2 regions of the Exiguobacterium sp. s133 genome follow, and region 2 is predicted to be linked to the other one. Evidence: a T-box and tRNA genes for the amino acid it is inferred to sense, from the RefSeq annotation. Region 2 holds a T-box; the other holds one or more tRNA genes.

Region 1 (7,151 bases), on a different contig from region 2:
GACCGTGATACTATCCGGGCACTCCTGTGTTAGTAAAACGGAGAAGTGGCGTAATACAGCATCTCCGACAGCATGACCATATTGATCATTGACTGCCTTAAAGTGGTCAAGATCGAAGATGATCACACCCCAAGGTGCCTTCGCTTCTACAAGAGCCTGTACTTTTTCCATGATAACGTGACGGTTCGCGAGGCGCGTCAGTTCATCGGTCGAAGCCAAATAGGACTGGTACGCGTAAAGAACGAAGTGTCCTTGTAACATATATGAAAGATGATAAAAAAGAATCGAGGCGCCAATTGTGATTAAGAAATACGGCAAAAAAATCGTCTGCCATGCATGAGGATGTGAAGGGCCGAGCAACATGCGTAAGAGAACCAAGGTAGAGCCTATCGTTACAATTACAGTGAAGAGTCGCCCTTTATGTTTGATGAGTTGAGCACAGAGGATGATAAGCACGGTAAATCCGGTCAGCATCACTAGAGAATTTTGTAAGGCACTAACGGATTCACCCCCACTGATGAGGACACGATACAGCAGTAAAATAATTCCTGTCGTCACAATGCTGACTGGCCCCCCGTATAGAGCGGATAGAGCGAGCGGCAGCAGTCGTAAATCAATCAATGATCCATTGATTGAGATGGAGTTATGCATCAGTAAAATGCCGGTTAAACCATTTGCTAAACCAAAATACAAGCGCGTTGAACGCTTGGAGTCATACTGGATCGGGAGTCGATTTCGCATCAAATAAAATGTGACAGATAGTATTAAAAATATAATGCATATGTTCGTGAAAAAAATATTCAACGTCGATAACATAAAAAAATCCTTTCAGCTAATAGAAGATGACTCGAGACAAAACGTAACGAATTCATGATAATTGTACGATAACGTAAACGGATTATGTATAAAAAATGGAAAAAAACAGCCGGATAAGGCTGTTTTTTAACGGATTGGAGCGAATTTATAAATCGTTTGAACGGCTTCATCCCAAGAAGAAACACGAATGATGTTCTCTGGAAGTGCTTTTCGATTGTAAGGAGCATCGAACAAAATAACTGGAATTGACGTATCTTCCGCAATTTGTAACGCATTCTCTAATCGATCCTCCATGAATAAATCGAGTGATAGATCACGTACAACTTGAACCTTGTCATGCGACCCGGTCATGATGAGCGAGTCGAGTGGTAACTCATGGCGCGCAATCCATTCTTCCGTAACCGGTCGAACGATTTCTGAGCGTGCCGTTACGTAGTGCAAATCAAAATGTTGACGTAATTCCCATAAATGTTTTTGGACAAATGCCTGAGGCGTAGATTCTCGATAAATACCGAGCTCATGACCAGACTTGACCATGAATTCCCAAAACTCGATTTGTCCCATATCCGTATACGTATGCAATTCATATTCGGATGCCATTTCGAAGTCAATCGAAGTTCCTAAATACTTGTTCATATAGTTAAAACATGAAGACGGGTGCGTAATCGTCCCATCGATATCGATGCCGATTTTCAATTGGATCACCTGCGTTCCTTAAATTTCTGTCATTAGTATAACATAGTCGAAAAACGGATATGAAAAGAACCCTCTTCAATTAAAAAGAGGGCTCTTCAACAATTAAACTTGGTTGGCTTTCGCCGCTTCTTTTTCAGCTTCTTTTTCAAGAACGATTGCATCGATTTCTTTTTTCAATTCTTCGACCATCGTCGCTTCAGGTACTTTACGGATAATTTCTCCGTGGCGGAACAGAAGCCCTTCGTTACGTGCTCCGGCAATTCCGATATCCGCTTCACGTGCTTCACCAGGACCGTTGACGGCACAGCCGAGTACAGCAACTTTGATGTTGACTTGAATCTTATCGATATAATCCTCGATTTCTGCCGCAATCGCCATCAAGTCGATTTCAATCCGACCGCATGTTGGGCAAGAAATCAATGTTGCTGCGTTTGCTGCGAGACCAAATGATTTCAAGACTTCTTTTGCGACTTTCACTTCTTCGACTGGATCAGCTGATAGTGAGACACGGACCGTGTTCCCGATACCGCGTGAAAGAATCGCACCAAGACCAGCAGCGGATTTTAATGAACCAGTACGTAAAGGACCTGACTCTGTAATACCGACATGAAGTGGGTAGTCAAATGATTCAGATGCTAACTGATAAGCTTCAAGCGCAAGCTGAACGTCAGATGCTTTAAGCGAAACAATGATGTCATGGAAGTCAAGGTCTTCAAGAATCTTAATGTGGTGTAAGGCACTTTCGACCATACCACGTGCTGTTGGGTATCCGTATTTCTCAAGAATGTGTTTCTCGAGTGAACCAGCGTTGACACCAATCCGGATTGGAATATTTTTAGCTTTTGCAGCTGTGACGACCGCTTCAACTTTTTCGCGACGACCGATGTTACCCGGGTTGATCCGGATTTTGTCGACGCCTGCTTCGATTGCCATGAGCGCAAGTTTATAGTTGAAATGAATGTCGACGACAAGCGGAATGTTGATTCGGCTTTTGATTTCAGCGAGCGCAAGTGCGTCACGTTCTTCTGGACAAGCAACGCGGACGATTTGGCATCCGGCTTCTTCAAGTCGTAAGATTTCAGCGACAGTCGCTTCGACGTCGTGTGTTTTTGTTGTTGTCATACTTTGAATGATGACTTCATTATTTCCACCAATGACAAGGTCCCCAACACGAACGGGACGAGTCTTAGAGCGATGGACCATTTTCGGCATATCGAAAATCTCCTTTTGTGGCATAGCGCCATATTGTGTAAGTTTACCTTCTCTATCATATCGAACTATTCCCTAAAAATCGAGAAACAAGAACGAAATTCGAACATTTACAATTCTTTAATAGAAATAAGCAACTGTCAATCCGCCGGTAGACGGAGCTGAGACGAAGAAGTAAGGCAGAATCACGACTTTGGACGAGTATTTTTTTTTCGCTTCCGCGCTGAGAAAACGGGCAGTAAAGAATAAATGAAGTGACCGACTAATAGGAGCGTCACCCCAAGTGCTGTGAATCCGAGCTGATAACAGAGGACACCGACTGGAAAGCTCCATAAGTTAGCAGCAACCGTATACGGAAAAACTTGCCGGTACGCCCATGGTCTTTTGAGTATCCAATCAATCAACCAACGATTCAAATACGACATCAATAGAAGAAACAGTAAAAGCGCGATGGCGACGAAAATGAAATGGAGCATAAACCAGACGATGAATGGAACCGTTTTGATGATAAATATACTATCGATGACTGTCGTCCAAAATGAAATCCACGCTAATCCACAAAAATAAAGGGAGACATCGGCAAGGCGAGTCTTTAAAAAAGATCGGTTTGGAACTAAGGTGGTTTGTAAATAATTAATAAATTGTCTTAAAAAAACCATGATAACACTCTTTTCTCTGTTTCATAACAGTGGTGTAGTGAGTTTAGGAACGCTTGTAATAAAGGGTTTTCTCTGTTTTGGTACAGGTTAATAAAACCTTAACATTCAAATGTTGATAAAACTATTTACAAGTTCAACGGACCTTTACATAATAGGAGAGGTTGAAACAATAAAATCTTAACAAAAAATCAATCCCACTTTTTTAGATATGAGGAGATGAAACGATGAATTATGATTTGCAGGAAATGATTTTCACTTTTATTGGTGGACTCGGTATTTTCCTATTCGGTATTAAGTATATGGGAGATGGGCTCCAAAAAACAGCAGGGGACCGACTTCGTTACATTTTAGACAAATACACATCGAACCCGTTACTCGGAATTCTTGCCGGTATTGTCGTCACGGTCTTGATTCAATCATCGTCAGGTACGACCGTTATCGTCGTTGGACTCGTCAGCGCGGGTCTGATGAATTTACGTCAAGCAATCGGTGTTGTCATGGGGGCTAATATCGGAACGACGATCACGGCCTTCATCATCGGCTTTAACGTCAAGGAAGCAGCCCTTCCTGCAATCGCGCTTGGTGCGTTTCTCATCTTCTTCTTCAATAAAGAACGGATTCAATACATCGGACAAATCTTCTTCGGTTTCGGTGCCTTGTTCTATGGTTTGACATTGATGGGTGACGGCATGAAACCACTTCAATCAAGTGAGTGGTTCCGTGAACTGACGATTTCGATGTCAGACAATCCGTTACTCGGTGTGTTCGTCGGGACGGTCTTTACGTTCCTTGTCCAGTCGTCCTCTGCGACGATTGGTATTTTGCAGGAGTTATACTCTGGTGGCATGATTGATATCAAAGCAGCTCTCCCGATTTTATTCGGGGATAATATCGGAACAACGATCACGGCAGTACTCGCAGCACTCGGTGCATCGATTGCCGCAAAACGGACAGCAGCAGCACACGTCATCTTCAATATCGTCGGTACGATTATTTTCTTAGTCGCCTTACCTTTGTTCTCGACGTTCATCGCTTGGATCACAGGTGTACTCAATCTTGAACCGAAAATGCAAATTGCCTTTGCACATGGTACGTTCAATGTCGTCAACACATTGATTCAATGTTGGTTCATCGCACAAATCGCATGGCTTGTTAAAAAGGTCGTTCCGGGAACAGACACGACAGTCGATTCAAAACCACGTCATTTGGATCAAAACATCTTGAATCAATCGTCTTCACTTGCGCTTAACCAAGCAAAAATGGAAGTCTTACGGATGGGTGAGTTCTCGAAAGAAGCACTCGGTAAAGCACATCGCTACACGCAATCCCATGATAAAAAAGATGTTTCTGACGCTGGTCAGATTGAATATGCAATCAACCATTTGAACACGGAAGTCACGAACTACCTTGTCAAAGTGGCGGCGAACGATCTTTCTGAACGTGAATCGAATGACCATTCGCTCTTAATGCATGCGGTCAATGACTTCGAACGGATTGGTGATCATGTCGAAAACGTAATCGAACTCGTTGACTTCCAAATCGTCAACCGGATTGAATTTACGCCAAAAGCGAAAAAAGAGTTGGATGAAATGTACGTTCTAACACAAAAAATCGTCGATACGGCAATCAAAGCAGTTGAACGTGATGATGTTTCGTTAGCACGCCAAGTCCTTGAATTAGAAGGGAAACTCGATTCACTCGAGCGTTCATTCCGTAAACACCACGTCTTACGCGTCAATGCCGGGGAGTGTACAGGTCAAGCGGGTATGATTTTTGTTGATCTGTTATCGAACCTCGAACGGATTGGCGATCACGCCGTCAATATTACAGATTTAGTACTCGAACAACGTTCGGGAACGGCTTGAATGAAATGAATATAAGCGGGAGGGACTTCTGTAAAGAAGTCTCTCTTTATTTTTGTGAAATAATTTATTGACATTTTAGATGCTTTCCATTAATCTAATTGTAGTTGTTTTAATTCATTATGGCGGTGTAGCTCAGCTGGCTAGAGCGTACGGTTCATACCCGTGAGGTCGTGGGTTCGACTCCCTCCGCCGCTACTATTTATTTAAGGACCCTTAGCTCAGCTGGTTAGAGCTGACGGCTCATAACCGTCCGGTCGCAGGTTCGAGTCCTGCAGGGTCCATTTAATAAACGCACACTCCTGTTTAGGGGTGTGCGTTTATTTTTGTTCGCTTGGGGAATATTAAAGATATTGTAATAATATTCATACTATAGTAATTGAGGGAGAGCGAAGAGAGATGGAACGTAACCATACAATGATGCAGTTTTTCGAGTGGCATGTAGAAAATGATGGGAAGCATTGGCAACGTTTAAAAGAGAGAGCGCCGGAGCTTCGTGCTGCAGGCATCACATCTGTTTGGATTCCACCAGCTTCTAAGGGGCAATCAGATGAAGACACAGGGTATGGGATATACGATGTTTATGATTTAGGTGAGTTCGATCAAAAAGGAACGGTTCGGACGAAATACGGGACGAAAGACGAACTACTTGAAGCAATTCAAGTGGCACATGAAAATGATATCGCTGTTTATGCCGATGTCGTCATGAACCATAAGGCGGCAGCAGATGAACTGGAGACGATTAATGTCGTCGAAGTTAACCCAGAAGATCGGTCGAAAGAAATTTCAGAAGAATTCGAAATCGATGCATGGACAAAATTTACTTTCCCAGGACGTGACGGGAAGTATTCTGATTTTGTTTGGAATCATGAATTCTTTAACGGAACGGATTTTGATGCGCGAGAAGAAAGAACCGGCGTCTTCAAAATTTCCGGAAAAAATAAAGACTGGAACAACCAAGTCGATAGCGAATTCGGGAACTATGATTACTTGATGTTTGCGAACATCGATTACAATCATCCTGAAGTCCGCAAGGAAATGATCGACTGGGGGCACTGGTTCAAGGATACACTCGATTGCCAAGGATTCCGACTCGATGCAATCAAGCATATCAATTACGAATTCGTCAATGAATTCGCGAAATCAATGATGGGTGAAAATCCAGAAGATTTTTATATGGTCGGTGAATTTTGGAAATCTGACTTAGATGATTGTCGTCACTTCTTAGATAGCGTCGACTATACAATTGATTTATTCGATGTTCCGCTTCATTATAAGTTCCACGAAGCATCAGAACAGGGGAAAAAATTTGATTTGACGATGCTCTTCGCAGATACACTTGTTGAGTCGCATCCGACGAATGCTGTTACATTCGTTGACAACCATGATTCGCAACCAGGCGAATCGCTTGAGTCGTGGGTCGATGATTGGTTTAAACAACATGCTTACGCATCCGTTCTCCTTCGTAAAGACGGTTATCCGTGTGTCTTTTACGGCGATTATTACGGTGTACAAGGACCACATCCAGTCGAAGGTAAAAAAGAGATGATCGATGCATTGCTGTACGCCCGCTACCATAAAGCATACGGGAAACAAGAAGATTATCTCGATGATCCACACTGTGTCGGTTGGGTCCGTCACGGAGTCGAAGAGTTCCCGAACTCGGGTTGTGCCGTACTATTGTCAAATGCAGACATGTGTGAAAAACGGATGTTCGTCGGAGAAGATCGTGCTGGTGAAGAATGGTTCGATTACACAAATCACCAAGATGAGCCTGTCGTCATCGATGAAGAAGGATTTGGTGTTTTCCCTGTTCCGGGTGGTGGTGTCTCTGTATTCGCACCACGCGATGAACAATAAAATGTAAGGGTCATTACTTGCGTTATACCCGTCATTTTTGCTAGTCTTA
Region 2 (7,151 bases):
CTTTTGTTCACCGATATGTTCCGTCAGCGTGACGAGTGTGACCGGGACGATCAAGGCGAGTGCTGCCCAGTTCAAGGTCGGTGAATAGTCGAGGAACGGAATCGTAAAGTCAGGTAGATGGAAGAATGTTGCTTCGCGCAGTGGTGCGAAATCAACGATCCCGCTAATTGCTGCGACGAGGTATCCGGCGAGAATACCGAACAAAATCGGCACCGTACTCCACATGCCTTTAAAGTACGTCATCGCGAGGAGCGTAACAGCGAGCGTCGTCAAGGCGACGAAGAAGAACAAGCCGTTATATGTGCCATCCGCTCCGTTCATTGCCATGCTGACAGCCGTTGGGGCAAGCGATAGACCGATGACCATGATGACTGGACCGATGACGACCGGCGGAAGCAGTTTCATCAACCAGGAGACACCTGTGTACGTGATGATCAAGGAGACGAGTCCGTAGACAAGTCCAGCGACCATCCCGCCGACAAGTGCATCTTCGACACCCCAGCGTTCGCTGACGGCGATGATTGGGACGATGTAGGCAAAACTAGAACCAAGGTATGTGGGGACTTTGAAACGGGTGACGGCGAGGAAAATCAACGTGCCGACTCCGCTCGCGACGAGTGCGACAGATGTGTTTAATCCCGTAAGTAACGGAACGAGCACGGTCGCACCAAACATCGCGAAGACATGTTGGAGGCTGAGCATCAGCCATTGAAGAGGATGTTTCGGTAATTCACGGACTTCAAGAATTGCTTTATGTTTTGACATGAGAGCATCTCCCTTTCTGGTCTCTCTGGACCACGTTAAAGGTATTTTTGATTTAACGTTTAATGAATACTTGATCAGCATCGTCGACTTCTGATAAGGCGACGACGACTTGTTCTTCGCGTGACGTCGGAACGTTCTTGCCGATGAAATCTGGTCGAATCGGGAGTTCCCGGTGACCTCGGTCAACAAGGACAGCTAACTGAATCATGCTTGGTCGACCATGATCGACGAGTGCGTCCATTGCCGCGCGGACCGTCCGTCCCGTGTACAGGACATCATCGACGAGCACAACGATTTTTCCTGTGACGTCTTCCGGCATCTCGGACCCTTTGATTTCCGGCTCGAGGCTTTTCTTCGAGAGATCATCGCGGTACATCGAGATGTCGACGACACCGAGTAACACGGCTTTTCCTTCAATCTCTTCAATCCGCCGGGCAAGGCGTCTCGCAAGTGTTTCGCCCCGCGTCTTGATACCGACGATCATCAATTCTTCAATCCCTTTGTTGCGCTCGATGATTTCATGGGCGATTCGTGTTAAGGCACGACTGATTGCCGCTTCATCTAAAATGATGGCTGGTTTCATGGCTTCTCCTTTCATAAAAAAACCTCCTGCTTAATCGGCAGGAGGTTGTTGAAGACAGATGTGTACATAGCAAAGCCATGTGTTTACACGCGTTACGGTGTCTCCCTTTCGTAGCCTCTCCGGACTCGATTAAAGGTGTTCTAATTTTGTAGGATCGTCACGCGGACGACCGATTTGGTGAGGCTGATGTCTCGCATCGCTCTCTAGGTGTTACTCTACCGTTTTATTAGAAAAACGTCAAGACTCTAATTCAAGTTTTTTCAACTGACTGATCTCAAACGTCATCTCTTCCGGGAGTGGTGCTTCGAACGTCAACCATTCGCCGGTCCGTGGATGTTCAAATCCGAGAACCGCTGCGTGGAGTGCTTGACCATTCATCTTCATCGTCTTCCGCGGTCCATATTTCGGGTCACCTGCGAGCGGGAATCCGATATAGCGCATGTGGACACGAATTTGGTGAGTCCGTCCTGTTTCGAGTTTACACTCAACGACCGTAAAGCCTTCATACCGATCGAGGACACGGAAATGCGTGACCGCTGCTTTTGAGTTTTTGTCCGTGACCGTCATCCGTTGACGGTCATTTTTATCACGGCCGACCGGTGCTTCAATCGTTCCGAGTTCATGGGGAATCTCGCCATGGACAAGCGCGATATAAAGACGTTCCGTCGTCTTATCTTTTAATTGTTGCGCAAGCGATTCATGGGCTAAATCATTTTTAGCGACCATCAAGAGACCTGATGTATCTTTATCGATCCGGTGAACGATCCCTGGTCGTTTGACCCCATTGATGCCTGAGAGGTCTTGGCAGTGATGAAGCAACGCATTAACGAGTGTTCCTGACACATGTCCTGCTGCCGGGTGGACGACCATGCCTTTTGGTTTATTGATGACGATGACATCGCTGTCTTCGTAAACGACATCTAGCGGAATGTCTTCCGGTAAGATTTCGAGTTCGACGGCTTCCGGGATATGCACGGTGATGCTTTCCGTTCCCGTCATCTTATAGTTCGGTTTCACGATGCGTCCGTCTACTTCGACGTGCCCCGCCTTTAACCAGTCTTGCACTTGCGAACGCGACCACTCTTGTTGTTCAGCCAACCATTTATCGATTCGCCCTGTCGCGCCTTTTGCTTCGACCGTCCATACTTGTTGTTCATTCATTAATCAATCGTTCCCTTCTTCGTCAAACGCTCTTCGAACATGACGCTAATCAGCATCAAAATCACTCCAAATGTCAAGCAGACGTCTGCGACATTAAAGATCGGAAAATTATAGCCGAACGGATAAAAGTGTAAGAAATCAACGACTTCCCCACGCGCCATCCGGTCAATAAAATTTCCGATCGCTCCACTCAGTAGTAAAGCGACACTCCAAGCAAATACTTTGTTTTTTGTTCCTTCTTTGTACAGAAAATAAATCAGACCAACAACGACGAGAACCGTCACGATGAAGAAGAAGCCGAATTTTCCTTCAAGCATTCCCCATGCCGCTCCACGGTTGCGGTATGAATTGAGATAAAAGAAATTTGGAATGACTTCAATCGCTTGACCAATCGTCATCTGCTGAACGACGATCCATTTCGTCAATTGATCCACTCCTACGAGTAAAGCAGCAATCACTAAGTAAAGCCACATCCTGTTTTCCCCCACATCAAAAATAATGAGGGGTAGCTACGAAGTCGCAGTAGCCGCCCCTCCCCTTATTCATTATAAAGAATTGACGACCGCAGTACAACGAGGACAAAGTGTCGGATGAGCCGGATCTTGACCAAGTTCAGTCGAATATGTCCAGCAACGTTCACATTTCTCGCCGTCCGCTTTCAAAACAGTGATTGCTGTCGTCTCATAGTTACGTTCTGCCGAGTCGACAAAATCGATGTGTGAGACTTGAAGCAGTTGTTCAAGATGGTCGATTGTCGCAAGCAAGTTCTTCGTCGCTTCGTTCGGTGCGAGCTCGAGTTTGGCTTCGAGCGTTTTCCCGACGAGCTTCTCTGCCCGTGCTTCTTCAAGCGCCTTCAAGACATCATCGCGGAAGACGAGGAACGCGTTCCATTTCGCGATCAGTGCAAGTCCTTCTTCCGATACGTCGACTGCTTCCGGTAAATCCGTCAAGAAGATACTTGCCGTCTCGACACCAGGAACGAATTCCCATGCTTCGTCTGCCGTATGCGGTAAGACAGGTGCCATCAATTGTAACAATGTCACGACGGTATCATACATGACCGTTTGAACGGCACGACGCGCCGGTGCATCTGCTTGTTCGATATACAAGATGTCTTTCGTGTAGTCGAGGTAGAACGAAGACAGGTCAAGGACACAGAAGTTATGCAACAGTTGGTAAACTGCCATGAAATCATACGCATCATAGGCTTTTTTGACTTTACCGACTAATTGATCGAGCTTCGTCCGCATGAAACGGTCTGCTTCCGGTAAATCTTCAAACGCAACACGATGTGCCGTGTGATCGAATTGATCCAAGTTCCCGAGCAGGAAACGGACCGTGTTCCGGATTTTACGGTATGATTCTGAAACTTGTTTAAAGTTGTCCATCGATGCCCGGACATCTGACTGATAATCGACTGACGCAACCCACAGACGAAGAATCTCAGCACCGAATTGTTGCATGATTTGGATTGGGGCAATCGTATTCCCGATTGACTTCGACATCTTCCGTCCTTGACCGTCTAATACGAAACCATGACTGACGACTGCTTTATACGGTGCTTTTCCCGTTGTCGCAACAGCTGTCGAAAGCGACGAGTTGAACCAGCCACGGTATTGGTCTGAACCTTCGAGGTAAAGATCAGCCGGACGCTCTAGTTCTGGACGCGTCGCCAGCACACCGGCATGTGACGAGCCGGAATCGAACCAGACATCCATGATGTCTGTTTCTTTTTTGAACTGACCATTCGGACTTGCCGGGTGCGTAAAGCCTTCCGGCAATAAGTCGATTGCTTCGCGTTCATACCAGACGTTCGAACCGTGCTCTGCGAACAAGTTCGCGATATGGTCGATTGTTTCCGGTGTAACAATTTCTGTTCCGTCTTCTGCATAGAAGATTGGAAGGGGCACGCCCCATGCACGTTGACGCGAGATGACCCAGTCGCCACGATCTTTAAACATGTTGTGAAGACGTGTTTCTCCCCATGCCGGTACCCACTGCACATCTTTGATTTCGTCAAGGATTTCCGCACGGAAGTCTTTAATCGACGCGAACCATTGTGGTGTTGCCCGGAAGATGACCGGTTTTTTCGTCCGCCAGTCGTGCGGATACGAGTGTTTGATGAACGATAGTTTCAACAATGCGCCCGCTTTTTCTAACGCAAGACCGACTTCTTTATTCGCATCTTCATAGAACATGCCTTCGAATCCTGGTGCTTCCGCCGTCATGACCCCTTTATCATCGACCGGGCAGAGGACATCGAGTCCGTATGCTTGTCCGATGCGATAGTCATCTTCCCCGTGTCCAGGTGCCGTATGCACGACGCCGGTCGCTTCCGCCGTAACATGATCACCGAGCATGACGAGTGATTCACGGTCATAGAGCGGGTGTTTGGCTTTCATGTATTCGAAATCTGCTCCATTGAAGACACGACCGACTGTCGCGTCTTCCCATCCGAGTGCCTCGATGACTTCAGGAACAAGCGCCTCTGCGACGATATAACCTTTTCCTTCGTACTCGATCCGGGCATACGTGAGTTCCGCACTGACAGAGATTCCGAGGTTTGCAGGAATCGTCCACGGCGTCGTCGTCCAGATGACGAAGTGATCGGTTGGCTCTAAGATGTTATTTCCTTCTAAGACAGGGAACGCAACATAGATGGCAGCAGAACGTTTATCATGGTATTCGATTTCGGCTTCTGCCAGTGCCGACTCAGAAGAAGGTGACCAGTAGACTGGTTTTTTTCCTTTATAGATATAGCCTTTGTTCGCCATGTCACCGAAGAGGCGAATTTGCGCCGCTTCAAATTCCGGTTGGAGCGTGATGTATGGATTATCATAATCACCGAGAACACCTAAACGCTTAAACTGTTCACGCTGATGATCGACTTGTTCGAGCGCATATTTCGCACACAACTCACGGAACTCAGCGACCGACATCGTCTTCCGATCGACACCTGATTTTTGGAGCGCTGTTTCAATCGGTAAACCGTGTGTATCCCAACCCGGTACGTACGGTGAACGGAAACCATTCATCGATTTGTAACGGACGACGATATCTTTTAAGACTTTGTTTAATCCGTGCCCCATGTGGATATCACCGTTTGCGTATGGTGGTCCATCATGAAGGATGAAGGTTGGTTTCCCAGCATTTTTTTCTTGAACTGCTTGATATAAGTTCATCTCGTTCCAACGTGCCTGCATGTCCGGCTCACGTTTCGGCAAGTTACCTCGCATTAGAAATTCAGTTTTCATCATCAGTAATGTATCTTTGTACTCCATCTGGCATTCCCTCACTTCTTTTAATTTAACATACAAAAAAAGCCAAACACATCCCTGGTATAGGGACGAGCTTGGCTTGAACTCGCGGTACCACCCTACTAGTAGTTCAACCGTACGAACTACCACTTAAGAGCCCGATAACGGGGGCGAATCGGTGCGACTTACTTAATGGTTCAGTCTCACACTCGAAGGGGATATCCATTCTCACTTACTGTTCGGGCTCACACCAGTCCCCGATTCGCTTGCAGCAGTCTGATTAAGACGTGTCCTTGTCATTGATTTAAGTTATATGACATCGTCGTCATTATACGCAACTGCCGGAATCTCGTCAAGCGCACCACGGGTCGAACTATCAAACGCGTCCCAATCATGGCTTGCCAATAACTCCATCTGCGCATCGATCAAGACTTTAAAACGATTACGGTACAATTCGATTTTCTTACGCATCTGTTCGACTTCAAAGTCTGTCCGTTGCGCTCGACGCTGTGCGGAATCTTGCAGTTGTTCCGCTTCACGCTCGGCTTGTTTTAAAATCAAGCTTGCTTCTTTCGTCGCATTGGCCTTGACTTCTTCTCCTGCTTCTTGGGCAACGATGATTGACTTGTTTAACGTCTCTTCCATCGAACTGAAGTAATCGACACGCGATTGCATGTTTTGAATCACTTCTTGCTGTTGACGGTTTTCCCGCAACAACATTTCAAAATCCTTGATGACTTGATCAAGAAATTCGTTGACCTCATCCTCGTCATAGCCGCGAAACTTACGTGTAAATTCCTTATTATGAATATCAAGTGGCGTCAATGGCATGATGAAATCCTCCTCAGCATTTTTTAACCTTTTAATAATCCGTACTGTAATTTAATCCGGTCGCGTTTCGTCGACCCTAAAATAGCCGTCAATTTGACGCGGCCTGTTCCACGGAGCGAAAGCAAATCGCCTTCTTCAAGCATGAAGCTTGGATCTTCGACGATTTTATAATTCACTTTACTTTCCCCTTGTTTAATCAAACTCTGTGCTTTTTGTCTCGAAAAACCAAGCACTTCGCTGACGACAGTATCAAAGCGGAGCGAACTGACGAATCCAAGTTCTTCTTGCCATTCCTGTTCTTTGATCTTCAATTGGTCTTCTAGTTCGACGCGAGATAAACGAATTTTCGTTTTCCCTGCCCGCTCGACGTTGACTTCGATATAAGAAGCAACGTCTTCTGCGACTGCGAACTGAACGACTTGATCTTGAATGACGACGTCACCGAACTTGCCGCGTTTCAGACCGACGTTTAAGAGCGTACCTGTTACTTGTCGATGCGATAGTTCAACGAATTTTGTAGGATAATGAATACGATAGATGGCAATATCAAAGTC

Evidence for each region. The T-box of region 2 lies ahead of ileS (isoleucine--tRNA ligase). A T-box ahead of a tRNA ligase gene usually reads a tRNA of that ligase, here a tRNA-Ile.
Region 1: it encodes a tRNA-Ile, which carries the amino acid that the T-box ahead of ileS (isoleucine--tRNA ligase) is inferred to sense. The anticodon was not compared.

The regions. Positions count from the first base shown of each region.
Region 1 is NZ_JACSMK010000004.1:207,323-214,473, forward strand. Features, by position in the region: gene KNP96_RS07945 (GGDEF domain-containing protein) at 1-816, opposite strand, end outside; gene KNP96_RS07950 (5' nucleotidase, NT5C type) at 943-1,521, opposite strand; gene ispG (flavodoxin-dependent (E)-4-hydroxy-3-methylbut-2-enyl-diphosphate synthase) at 1,615-2,724, opposite strand; gene KNP96_RS07960 (hypothetical protein) at 2,907-3,380, opposite strand; gene KNP96_RS07965 (Na/Pi cotransporter family protein) at 3,605-5,245, shown strand; tRNA gene KNP96_RS07970 (tRNA-Met) at 5,367-5,440, shown strand; tRNA gene KNP96_RS07975 (tRNA-Ile) at 5,453-5,526, shown strand; gene KNP96_RS07980 (alpha-amylase) at 5,642-7,102, shown strand.
Region 2 is NZ_JACSMK010000001.1:241,618-248,768, forward strand. Features, by position in the region: gene KNP96_RS01205 (uracil-xanthine permease family protein) at 1-765, opposite strand, end outside; gene pyrR (bifunctional pyr operon transcriptional regulator/uracil phosphoribosyltransferase PyrR) at 818-1,348, opposite strand; gene KNP96_RS01215 (RluA family pseudouridine synthase) at 1,586-2,509, opposite strand; gene lspA (signal peptidase II) at 2,509-2,982, opposite strand; gene ileS (isoleucine--tRNA ligase) at 3,055-5,790, opposite strand; T-box leader at 5,849-6,075, opposite strand; gene KNP96_RS01230 (DivIVA domain-containing protein) at 6,076-6,597, opposite strand; gene KNP96_RS01235 (YlmH family RNA-binding protein) at 6,621-7,151, opposite strand, start outside.